3 regions of the Halopseudomonas xinjiangensis genome follow, and region 3 is predicted to be linked to each of the others. Evidence: predicted binding sites of a transcription regulator. Region 3 holds the regulator's gene; each other region holds the start of a gene.
The links. Region 3 encodes FliA, which starts transcription of late flagellar genes. Its sites were predicted from a motif close to CTAAAGTTTNNNNNNNNNNNGCCGNTAA; they were not measured.

Region 1 (4,196 bases), 120 kb from region 3:
CATCATCACGTTCGGGTTGGACGTGTTGGTGCACGAGGTGATCGCAGCAATGACCACCGCGCCGTGCTCCAGCGTGAACTCTTCACCGTTCATGCTGACCTTGGCCTGGCCACGGCCCATGCCTTCGCCGTCCTCTTCGACCTGATTCTGGTCGCGCGGCGCCGGGTGCAGATCCATCAGCTCCTGGAACGCCTTGCTTACGCCGCCCAGCGAAACGCGATCCTGTGGGCGCCGGGGTCCGGCCAGGCTCGTTTCGACTTCGCTGAGGTCGAGTTCCAGCTTGTCGGTAAACTCCGGCTCCATGCCCTGTTCCCGCCACATGCCCTGCGCCTTGCAGTAGGCTTCGACACGATCGATCACTTCATCCGGGCGCCCGGTCATGCGCAGGTAACCCAGAGAGATTTCGTCGATGGGGAAGAAGCCGCAGGTGGCGCCGTATTCCGGCGCCATGTTGCCGATGGTCGCGCGGTCGGCCAACGGCAGATCGGCTAGACCGTCGCCGTAGAATTCCACGAACTTGCCGACTACGCCCTTCGCTCGCAGCATCTGGGTGACGGTCAGTACCAGGTCAGTGGCCGTGATGCCTTCGGGCAGCTTGCCAGTCATTTTGAAGCCGATGACTTCCGGAATCAGCATCGATACCGGCTGGCCGAGCATGGCTGCCTCTGCTTCGATGCCGCCGACGCCCCAGCCCAGCACACCCAGGCCGTTGACCATGGTGGTGTGTGAATCGGTACCTACCAGCGTGTCCGGGTAGGCCCAGGTTTTGCCATCCTTTTCGGAAGCCCAGACGCTCTGCGACAGGTATTCCAGGTTCACTTGGTGGCAGATGCCCGTGCCCGGCGGCACCACGCGGAAATTATTGAAGGCTTTCTGACCCCAGCGCAGAAATTCGTAGCGCTCGCCATTGCGCTTCATCTCGATATCGACGTTGTCTTCATAGGCATCGTCATAGCCGAAGCGATCCACCATCACCGAGTGGTCGATGACCAGATCCACGGGTGACAGCGGATTGATGCGCTGCGGATCGCCACCGGCCTTGGCCATGGCGTCGCGCATCGCAGCCAGGTCGACCACCGCCGGAACGCCGGTGAAGTCCTGCATCAGGACACGCGCAGGTCGGTACTGGATTTCCCGGTCGGACGAGCGCGTCTTCAACCAGTCGGCCATCGCCTGGATATCGTCTCGCGTGACGGTCACGCCGTCCTCGTGGCGCAGCAGATTCTCCAGCAGCACTTTGAGCGATACGGGCAGCCTATCGATGTTGCCGAGTTTCTCGGCCGCCTTCGGCAATGAATGGTAGTGGTAGGTCGTCTCCCCCACCTGCAGCGTGCTCAGCGTATCCAGACTATTGCCTTGGGACATCTGCGACTCTCCTTTCTCGTATGCCGACGGCGTGCGCCGGATTGAAGCGAACTTCGAAACAGTGTGTTTAATACTTTCGTAACAGAAGCTAAAGCCTCTGCGTGCTCGGGCGATACAGTCATCATAGACAACAAAATACCGCTCTCCGCTCCCGCCTTTTTCCAGACCAGGATTTCAATGCGCAACAATCTCCCGATCACTCAACGTGAACGTACCTTCAAGCCCGAGCAACGCCTCATTTCTGCAACCAATCTGAAGGGTCAGATCGTCTACTGCAATGATGCCTTCGTCGATATCAGCGGATTCACCCGTGAGGAGCTGATCGGCAGCCCTCACAACCTGGTACGTCACCCTGACACGCCGGCAGCGGTATTTGCGCATATGTGGACGGACCTGAAAGACGGCCGCAGCTGGATGGGCATCGTCAAGAACCGCTGCAAGAATGGTGACCACTACTGGGTCAACGCTTACGCCACGCCCATCTGGGAAAACGGTCAGGTTACCGGGTACGAATCGGTGCGCGTGCGTACCACCGCGGCCCAGGTCGAGCGCGCCGAGGCGTTGTACCGTCGATTGAATGAAGGCCGCTCAGCGCATACTACCGACTGGGCTGGGATAGTGTTGCCGGCCGCGTTTGGCATCTCCGCTGCGGCAATCGGCGGCGGCCTGACGATCGCCTTTGGCGGCATGGGCGCGGCTGTCGCGTGCGCAGCCAGCATCCCAGCGGCGTGGGTCTACAAGCAGATCGGAGATAACCGCATGCAGCGCGCCATCGGCGCTGCAGACGATGCGATCATCGATCCGCTGCTAGCGACCATGTACACACCCCATCGCGGCGTGCTCGGCCAGCTGGAAATGGCCATGCACAGCCAGCAGGCACGCTTGCGCACGTGCCTGACCCGCGTCATGGACAGTACCGAGGGTCTGCGTAAGCAAGCGGAGGAATCCAGCCAGCTGGCGCGCAGCAGCAGCGACGGCCTGTCGCGCCAGCGCCAGGAGACCGATATGGTCGCCACCGCCATCAACGAGATGGCTGCAGCCACCCAGGAAGTATCCGGCAACGTCCAGCGCACTGCCGATGCGACCCGCGAAGCGAGTGCACTGGCAACGCGTGGAAAGCAGGTAGCCAGCCAGGCGCGGGATGCTATCGAAGTGCTGTCCGAATCCGTTCGCTCCGCCGCCAACGTTTCCAATCAACTATCGCTCGATGCGAGGGAGATCGGCAGTGTCGTGGACGTAATCAAGGGTATTGCCGAACAAACCAACCTGCTGGCACTCAATGCGGCGATCGAAGCGGCACGCGCCGGCGAACAGGGCCGCGGCTTTGCCGTGGTGGCTGATGAAGTCCGCGCGCTGGCCAGTCGTACCGCCAGTTCGACCGAAGAGATTCACAAGCTGATCGAGAATCTACAGACGGCCGCCGCGCGCGCCGTAACGACCATGCATTCCGGCCACGAGCAGGCCGAGATCGGTGTTAGCCGCGTCGTCGAAGCGGACGAGGCGCTCGACGGCATTCGCACCGCCATCGACCAAATCAATGAGATGACCGGCCAAATCGCTGCTGCGGCAGAAGAGCAGAGCGCAGTGGCCGACGAGATCAACCGTAACGTGGTGAATATTGCCGGCCTGTCGGACAGCACCGCCTCTCAGGCTGCACGCAGCGCGGATGTGGGTATTGAGCTGGCAGCAACCGCCAGGCAACAGACGGCTTTGGTGGAGCGCTTTGCCAAGCGGTAGCCCAGCAAATCTCAGTCGGTCGTGATGAACGCATTTGTTCGCGCTCGGGTGCGCTCCTACATGAACATTGCAGGAGCGCACCCGGGCGCGAAAGCAGACTCGCCGACAATATCCGTAACCGCCGGATGACGGACCAGGCCGACCAATCCCACCGGCGCTACCTTGTCCTATAGCGCGATGCTAAACTTCGCCCTTTTGCAGCTCGCCCCAAGGACACCCCATGTGCGGAATCGTCGGCGCCATCGCTCAACGTAATATCACTCCCATCCTGATTGAAGGCCTGCGGCGCCTCGAATACCGCGGCTACGACTCGGCCGGGGTGGCGGTGATGAATGACGATCACAGCATTCAGCGCGTTCGCGCCGTCGGCAAGGTAATCGAGCTGGAAAAGAGCCTGAGCGAAACGCCAGCGCTCGGCCACCTGGGCATTGCCCACACTCGCTGGGCGACGCATGGCAAACCAGCTGAACACAACGCGCATCCGCACATTTCCGATGGCCTGGCCGTCGTTCACAACGGCATCATCGAAAACCACGCGCCGCTGCGAAAGAAGCTCAAGGAGCTTGGCTACGCCTTCACTTCGGAAACCGACACCGAAGTCGTCGCCCATTTGCTCGCTTATCACTACGGTCAAAGCAAGGACCTGCTCGAGGCATTCCGCCAAACGCTCGGTGAAATCCACGGCGCTTATGCGCTCGCCGTGATTCACGAAGACGAGCCGGAAACCCTGTATTGCTCCCGCATGGGCAGCCCGCTGGTCATTGGCGAGGGCGTCGAAGAGCACTACATCGCCTCAGACCCGCTTGCCCTGTTGCAGGTAACCGACTGCTTCCGCTACCTGGAAGAAGGCGATTACGCTCGGGTCAGCCGCGAGCAGTGCGACATATGGAACATCAAGCATGAAGCGGTCGAGCGGCCGGTGAAGCGCTACGAGCATGCAGCCCATAGCCTGGACAAGGGCGAGTATCGCCACTTCATGCTCAAGGAAATCTACGAGCAGCCCGAAGCCATTACTCAGACCCTGGCCGGCACCCTGGGCGACGACCACGTTCTCACCGCCCTGCTTGGCCCGGAAGCCGAGACGCGCCTGGCCG
Region 2 (4,196 bases), 1.2 Mb from region 3:
AATGGCATGCAGTCGCTCGCTGGCGGTCGCGGTGCGTTCGACATTCTGCTGGTTGGCGCTACCGATTTCCCGTATCTGGGAAAGGTTGCAGGTGATGTCGTCAACGACGGCATTTTGCTCTTCCGCAGCCGTCGCGATCTGATGATTCATATCCCGGATCGCCTCGACCGCCGCGGTGATCTGCCGAAGCGCATCACCTGCCTGGATCACTTCCTCAAGCCCTTTTTCGCTTTGCTGTTGACCGGCTTCGATGGCACCCACCGCATCCAGCGCACCGCGCTGCACCGCGGCAATAATCTGATTGATCTCGGCTGTCGATGCGGCAGTGCGCTGCGCCAGTGTCCGCACTTCGTCGGCGACGACGGCGAACCCACGGCCGGCCTCTCCTGCCCGCGCAGCTTCGATAGCAGCGTTGAGCGCCAATAGGTTGGTTTGCTCGGCGACACCGCGGATGACGTCAAGCACCTGCCCGATGCGGCCGCTGTCGCTCTCCAGTTGCTGGATTACCGCAGCCGTTGCAGCGATCTCCTTGCGGACGCTCTTGATCGAAGCCACCGTCCCTTGCATAACCAGATCACCGCGCTGCGCTGCCTGTTCGGCAGCATCGGCTGATGCTGCCGCAGCCGACGCGTGTCGTGCAACGTCCTGTGCGGTTGCCGACATTTCTTCCATCGCCGTGGCAACCTGATCGGTACGACTGAACTGGTCACGGGTTCCGGCGGCTATGGTGGTGGCGACCGAGTTCAGCGCGCCGCTGGCTTCGTCGAGCTCGGCTCCGCTGGTCTGCAACTGCCGAAACGTTTCGCGAAGAAAGTCGGTCAGCGTGTTGGCGGCGTTGGTCAACTGGCCAAGCTCATCGACACGGTCCGTTGCAATGCGCTGACCCAGTCGGCCCCGACTTAACGAATCGATGCGCTCAGTGAGTGTCCGGATCGGGGTCACCAGTATGTGGTCGATCCGCCAGGCGCTGATCACGATCAAGCCGAGCCCGGAAACGATCAGCACGATGATGCCCAGCCACACCGCCCTGTCAGAACTCTCGTCGATCTGAATTGCCTGATCTTCGGCACTTTGGCGCAGCGAGCGCACCAGCGCTTCCATTTGCTCCGAGGTCGCCCTGTCCACGCCTTTCACGGCCTTGTCACCGGCCTGGTGATCGCGGCCTGCGGCCATGAAGGCATCCAGCCCTGAACGATACGCAACGCCCAGACGTAAGTGCTCCGCACGCAGTTGCTGAACTGCGCTGCCAACCTCAGGGGGGATGCCTTCGAGCGCGCCGAGTTCGCTCAGCGTCGCCTGGACGCTCTGCTCCTGCGCCTGGAAAGCGCCCCAGTACTTGTCCAGCGCTGCCTGGTCCTCGCCTCTCAGCAACACGTTCTTCCATTCCTGGACCTGGGTCTTGAATTGGCTGCTGGCACGATCGATGAGCTCGCTTGCACGCAAGGGGCCATGCACCAGATGCATGTATGCGTCGACCTTGGAAGACAGTACGCTGAAACTGACCAGGGCGATTACCAGGAGCAGAGCCAGGCTGCCGGCCAGAAGAGCCAGCGTTCGTGCACGTATCGATTTTTTCAGCATGAAGGATCTCGGCAAGTGTCAGCGGACCGGATAGCGGTCCTGGATTGCTTCAAGTATCGACCGAGACGAAACGAGCTTTAGTGATGGATAGGAATATTTATCAGTATTTCAACAACTTATGTCAAAGAGCCATCATTCGAAGGAGCGGGACGGGAAGCGGCGCTTCGCCGGATACGCTCGTAGCCTGAGTGGGTGAACAGAACCAGATTGACAGTGGTCGCGTAGACGAGTCCGGCTGATTTGAGCTCGTTGATCAACGACTCGTGCTCCTGAGCTGGCAGATGGAAGTAATCGACTCCTTCGATCAGAGCGTCACGGCAAGCCTTGAATGCGCGGAAGCTGGTGCCCTTTTCAACCCTATTGAGCTCATCGAGCTGACGCAGGCTCAGCGTGTCGGTCTCGGCGTAGCGAATCGGAGTCATGGTTTGCATCGCTGTGAGGGCTGGCGGGAGAGATTCATTCTAGCCGTCCTTCGCTGGGGCTCCAATCGGAGGGAAGCCAGCCCGGAGTTGTCGTGGGCGCTGAGCCGGCCGCCTGGTTACCCTGCTTCTCCCCCATCGGAGGGGGCGAAACCCTTGCTGCTGTCACCTAGTATCGGTATCAGGAGTGGCCGTGGTCACCTTGTACTCACTTCAGCGAGTTCGATCCATGAGCATTGACGAACAGGCAACAGCGCCCCTGAGCGTGGTGATAATTGGTGCAGGTTTCGGCGGGATCGGTCTGGCCATCCGGCTCGACCAGGCAGGCATCAGCGATTGGCTGATACTGGAAAAAGGCGGTGATGTCGGCGGAACCTGGCGCGACAACAGCTACCCGGGCGCAGCGTGTGATGTGCCGTCGCATCTGTATTCATATTCATTCGAGCCCAAGCCGGACTGGTCAACGCGTTACGCCAGGCAGGAAGAGATTCACCAATACATCCGGCATTGTGTGCGCAAATACCACCTTGCCCCCCGCTTACGCCTCGACTGCGAGGTAACTGCAGCACGATTCGACGAGGCAAGCGGCCTGTGGCACGTGACCACTGCCCAGGGCGAGGAACTCACAGCACGAGCGCTGGTGAGCGCCTGCGGCCAGCTGAACAGACCTCTGTATCCATCCATCCCCGGGTTGGAGAGCTTCGCTGGGGACGCCTTCCATTCGGCCAAATGGAAGCACGACGTGGAGCTCGAGGGGAAACGGGTGGCGGTGATCGGCACCGGCGCTTCGGCCATTCAGTTCGTTCCGCAGATCGCGCCGAAGGTCAGTCACCTGACCGTCTACCAGCGCAGCGCGCCATACGTGATTCCCAAGGCGGACCGCGAATACAGCCAGCGCGACCACCAGCGATTGCACGCCTGGCCAGCACTGCAGAAGCTTGCGCGGGGGCTGCAGTATCTGGCCCATGAATCACGGGCGCTGGCGTTCATCAGTTATCCGCAGATGATGAAGTCCACCGAAAATGCCTTCTACAAACACCTGCAACAGGGCGTAACCGATCCAGCCAAACGGGCAAAGCTGATCCCGGACTATCCGATTGGCTGCAAGCGCATCCTTATCAGTAACGACTTCTACCCGGCACTCGACCGGGCCAATGTCGAGATCGTCACCAACCGGATCGAGCGGGTAGAACCTGCCGGCGTGCGCACCAGTGACGGCGAGTTGCACGAGACCGACGTACTGATATATGGAACCGGCTTTGCCGCGACCGAATTCCTCGCGCCAATGGCCATTACCGGACGCGACGGGCAGGAACTGAATCATGCCTGGCGCGCCGGCGCTGAAGCCTACAAGGGGATCAGCGTCAGCGGCTTTCCCAATCTGTTCGTCCTCTACGGTCCTAATACCAACTTGGGGCACAGCTCGATCATTTATATGCTCGAGAGCCAGTTCAACTACGTCATCGGCTGTTTGCAAACGCTGCACCGCCGTGGTTTGCGTTACATGGACGTACGCCCGGAAGTACAGGGCGCGTTCAATGTGGACATCCAGCAAGCCGCGAGCGAGACCGTATGGAGCCGTGGCTGCACCAGTTGGTACCAGACTGCCGAGGGCAAGCAAACCAACAATTGGCCGGGCTACACGTTCAGCTATCGCCGGCTGACCCGCAAACCGGAGATGTCCGACTATGAATGTGCACGTTGATTACACCGCGCCGGTGAGTGACCAGCCGTTCGTGCGGAACCTGCTGCGTGGTTCGATGAAATCGATGTTCCGCGGCTTGATTCGCCCGCCGGTTCCGATAGCCACCCAGCGCGCCATCCTGCGACTGATGACCAGTGGCATGCCGCTCGCCAAGGGCGTCAGCCGGACGCAGGAGGTGATTGCCGGAAGCGCCTGCGAGTGGCATCGGCCCGAACGCGCTGACGAGCGAGTCATGCTGTACCTGCATGGCGGTGCGTACCTGATCGGCTCGCCGGCCACGCATCGCGGAATCTGCGCGGGCATAGCCAGCCGCAGCTCCGTAAGCGTTTGCGTGCTGGATTACCGTCTGGCACCGGAATATCCCTACCCGGCGGCTCGCGACGATGCCGTCGCCGCGTACCAGGCGCTCCTGGCACGGGGTTATCGCCCGTCCGACATCACCCTCGCCGGCGATTCGGCAGGCGGAAACCTCGCGCTGGTTACCGCGCTCA
Region 3 (4,196 bases):
CACCCTTGCGAAGGATGTCGAAGACGTTCTCGGCGATATGGCAGCAGGCGACCAGAGCATCGAGCTGGAGGAATCCGGCCCCGCCCTTGACGGTATGGAAACCGCGAAAGATGGCGTTGAGCAGGTCCGTATCCTCGGGACGGTTTTCCAGCTCCACCAACTGCTCGGACAATAATTCGAGGATCTCTCCGGCTTCCACCAGGAAGTCCTGGAGGATCTCTTCATCCGCGTCGAAACTCATGCACCCACTCCCCTAGAAGCCAAGGCTGGACAGAAGATCATCAACTTCGTCTTGTCCAGAAACCACGTCTTCTCTTATATCGGCATGAATCTGCGGACCTTCACCCCTGTCCGAGGTTTTTTTCTCCTCACGCTTGGGCTCGGCATGATCGATACCCGCGAGGCGGTCGACCTGACCAGCCATACGCACCAGATTGACCAGGCTTTCCTCGACATCATGAACCAGCGCGGTGACACGCTTGATCACCTGTCCGGTGAGATCCTGATAATCCTGCGCGATGAGGATGTCGTTAAGATGCGAGGACACCTGTGCACTGGATTTCTCGGTCTTTTCGAGAAACTCGCCAATCCGCCTGTACAGGTCGCGGAATTCGGTGGCGGCCATTTCGCGGCGCTGCAGACGATCCCAGTCAGCCTTGAGCGCGGACGCTTCCTGACCAAGATCCGAGACGATAGGTGCGCTACTTTCCACCAGATCCATGGTGCGGTTGGCCGCCTTGTCGGTCAGCTTGACGACATAGTCGAGCCGATCGGACGCATCGGATATCTTTGACACTTCGCCGCTGTCACCCAGCGCGTGAGATGTGTCGATCTGGAAATTCACGATGGAGTTGTGCAGCGCACGAGTCAGTTGCCCGACTTCGTGGTAAAGCCCACGATCGCGCGCCTGATTGATGGCGTGGATGACGAGGATGGCTTCGCCGAACTGGCCTTTTTCGAGAAACTCGACCAGTTGCCGCGCGTTATCCTTGAGAGAGTGTTCAAATTCCTGAGCAGTCGCCTGGCCGGGATCCTTGCTTAAAGCCATAACCTGTACCCCGGATTACTTTGCCTGGACTCGCTCGAAAATCTTTTCGATCTTTTCCTTCAGCGCCTGCGCGGTGAACGGTTTGACCACATAGCCGTTCACGCCGGCTTGTGCGGCCTCGATGATCTGGTCGCGCTTGGCTTCGGCGGTAACCATCAGCACCGGAAGATGCTTGAGACGGTCGTCGGCGCGCACGGCCCGAAGCAGGTCGATGCCGCTCATGCCCGGCATGTTCCAGTCGGTAACCAGAAAGTCGAAACCACCGCTCTGCAGCATCGGCAAGGCGGTATTGCCATCATCGGCCTCGGCCGTGTTGGTGAACCCCAGGTCGCGCAGCAGGTTCTTGATAATACGTCTCATCGTCGAAAAATCATCAACGATGAGGATCTTCATGTTCTTGTCCAAGTCGACCTCCGTACAAACCAGGGAAAGTGCAGGTTCGCACTCGCTAATCAGATGCTAATGGCCTTGCCAGCCTTGTCGTTGTTGCGGTGTGCTGGCTACCCGGGCATTGTCCGGATGCTGGCGATAAAATCAATCGTTGCGCCAGTCTGCCAGACGCGCCCGCAGGCGTGCCGCGCACTGACTGTGCAACTGGCTCACACGGGACTCGCTGACGCCGAGGACGGCACCGATTTCCTTGAGATTCAGTTCTTCGTCGTAATACAGCGATAACAGCAACCGCTCCCGCTCGGGCAGGCCATCGATAGCCTGGACCAGCGCCGACCGGAATCGCTCGTCCTGAAGCCCGCCGTAGGGCTCGTGATCGGCGTGCGCGTCGGCCTCCCCGCCCGATTCGAGCAGATCCTCGAAACTGAACAGTTTGCTGCCGCTGGTATCGTTGAGAATCGAGTAATAATCGTCGAGACTCATATTGAGTTCGGCAGCGATCTCGTGATCTTTAGCGTCACGGCCCAAACGACCTTCAACGGCACGTACTGCGTCGCTGACCATACGTGTGTTGCGGTGGACTGAGCGCGGAGCCCAGTCACCCTTGCGCACCTCGTCGAGCATGGCTCCGCGGATGCGGATGCCAGCGTAGGTCTCGAAGCTTGCACCTTTACCGTGATCGAATTTTTTTGACGCTTCGAGCAGACCGATCATGCCGGCCTGCATCAGATCCTCGACCTGAACGCTCGACGGCAACCTGCCCAGCAGGTGATAGGCGATACGTTTGACCAGGGGAGCGAATTGCTCGACAAGACGATCCTGATATTCGGCAGAACTTTGGGCGCGGGTATACATGCGTACTCCACTGGCCGATGCGTTCATAGCCCCGACCCTGTCTGCTGCACCAGACGTTCGACAAAGAACTCCAGGTGCCCACGTGGGTTGGCAGGCAGGGGCCAGGAATCCACTTTTTGCGCAATGCCACGGATGGCGATGGAAGCCTTGCTGCGCGGGAATGCGTCATACACCGCACGCTGCTTCTGGACTGCCTTGCGCACCGCTTCGTCGAAGGGCACCGCGCCGACGTACTGCAGCGCGACATCCAGGAAGCGGTCTGTCACTTTGGTCAGTTTAGCAAACACCGTACGGCCTTCCTGCGGCGTATTCACCATGTTGGCGAGCACGCGGAAACGAGTCATGCCGTAATCGCGGTTGAGCAATTTGATCAGCGCGTAAGCATCGGTGATCGAGGTCGGCTCGTCGCAGACAACGACCAGTACTTCCTGAGCCGCGCGCACGAAGCTGACGACCGAATCACCGATCCCCGCGGCGGTGTCGACGATGAGCACGTCAAGATTGTCGCCGATGTCGCTGAATGCCTGGATCAATCCCGCATGCTGCTGCGGGTTGAGGTTGACCATTTTCGCGGCGCCCGAGGCGGCCGGAACGATGCGGATTCCGCCCGGGCCGGTGATCAGCACGTCGCGCAGATCGCAGGTGCCTTCCAGCACGTCGGCGAGCGTTGCCTTGGGTTTGATACCGAGCAGGACGTCGACGTTGGCCAGGCCAAGGTCGGCATCAAGCAGTACAACGCGACGGCCCAGGTCAGCCAGTGCCAGGCTGAGGTTGACCGAAACGTTGGTTTTGCCGATCCCGCCCTTACCGCCGGTGACCGCGATAACCTGAACCGGATGTTTGATGGCCATCTGTGTCGATTACCTTGTCTTGAAATTCATTAGCTTGCCCGCTGGGTATGCAATATACCCGCAAACACGTCGGCCATGGCCTGATCTGCCGGGGCTTCGTTGCCTGCCAGGCTGACTGCCCGGCTAACCAACTGGTGACCCACAGCCTTGCTGATGTCGTCTGGAATACGCTGGCCATCTGCCAGATAGGCTACCGGCAAACCCTGTTCCATAGCCAGCCCTAGGGATTCGCCCAAAGTGGCGGCTTCGTCGACCTTGGTCAGGATACAGCCGGACAAGCCACAGGCGCGGTAATTGTGAAAAGCCGCCTTGAGTACCCGGTACTGACTGGTGGCAGCCAGAACGAGCATGGTTTTGACCCGCTTGCCCTGCGCAGCCAGCTCGCCGAGTTGTCCACGCAGTTGTGGATCCTGAGCCTGAAGACCAGCGGTATCCACCAGAACCAGTCGCTTGCCGGTGAACTCGTCGAGCACATCACTCAGACTGTTCTGCTCGTCAACCACACGCACCGGCACATTGAGAATGCGGCCCAGCGTGCGCAGTTGCTCATGCGCACCTATACGATAGGTGTCCATCGTTACCAGTGCCACGTGCTGGCTGCCGTGCTTGAGTACATAACGTGCCGCCAGCTTGCCGAGCGTGGTGGTCTTGCCGGCGCCGGTAGGGCCGACCAGGGCGATCACTCCACCCTGTTCGATGAGTTCTTCACGGATGACCGGGATGCTCTGCGCCAGATGCGCCAGCAGCAACCGCCAGGCCTGACGGGTGTCGGTGATGTCGGCCACCCTGCTCAGCAATTCCTTGCACAGCTCGGCCGGCAGACCCAGTTGAGTCAATCGGCGCCAGAGGCTGGCCTGACGAGGCTGATGCTGGTTGACCTGACCCCAGGCCAGGCTGCCGAGCTGCGTCTCGAGCATCTCGCGCAGACCGGCGAGCTCGGCACGCATGGCGCTGAGACCTGCGCCCTCTTCCGCTGCCGGCGCGGCAACCTGAGCCGCAGGTGCGGCGGCCGGCTGGCTGGCCTGCTCGCTCTGCATGCGAGCCAGCAATGC

Region 1: a site for FliA is predicted at 1,454-1,481, ahead of BLT85_RS03700 (methyl-accepting chemotaxis protein). Genes of this name have one in related genera too.
Region 2: a site for FliA is predicted at 1,635-1,662, ahead of BLT85_RS08660 (methyl-accepting chemotaxis protein). Genes of this name have one in related genera too.

The regions. Positions count from the first base shown of each region.
Region 1 is NZ_LT629736.1:816,697-820,892, reverse strand. It holds gene acnA (aconitate hydratase AcnA) at 1-1,365, opposite strand, end outside; gene BLT85_RS03700 (methyl-accepting chemotaxis protein) at 1,543-3,102, shown strand; gene glmS (glutamine--fructose-6-phosphate transaminase (isomerizing)) at 3,323-4,196, shown strand, end outside.
Region 2 is NZ_LT629736.1:1,903,353-1,907,548, forward strand. It holds gene BLT85_RS08660 (methyl-accepting chemotaxis protein) at 1-1,581, opposite strand, end outside; gene BLT85_RS08665 (ORF6N domain-containing protein) at 1,698-2,003, opposite strand; gene BLT85_RS08670 (flavin-containing monooxygenase) at 2,230-3,705, shown strand; gene BLT85_RS08675 (alpha/beta hydrolase) at 3,689-4,196, shown strand, end outside.
Region 3 is NZ_LT629736.1:695,579-699,774, reverse strand. It holds gene BLT85_RS03205 (chemotaxis protein CheA) at 1-241, opposite strand, end outside; gene BLT85_RS03200 (protein phosphatase CheZ) at 254-1,048, opposite strand; gene BLT85_RS03195 (chemotaxis response regulator CheY) at 1,064-1,441, opposite strand; gene BLT85_RS03190 (RNA polymerase sigma factor FliA) at 1,583-2,320, opposite strand; gene fleN (flagellar synthesis regulator FleN) at 2,317-3,144, opposite strand; gene flhF (flagellar biosynthesis protein FlhF) at 3,174-4,196, opposite strand, start outside.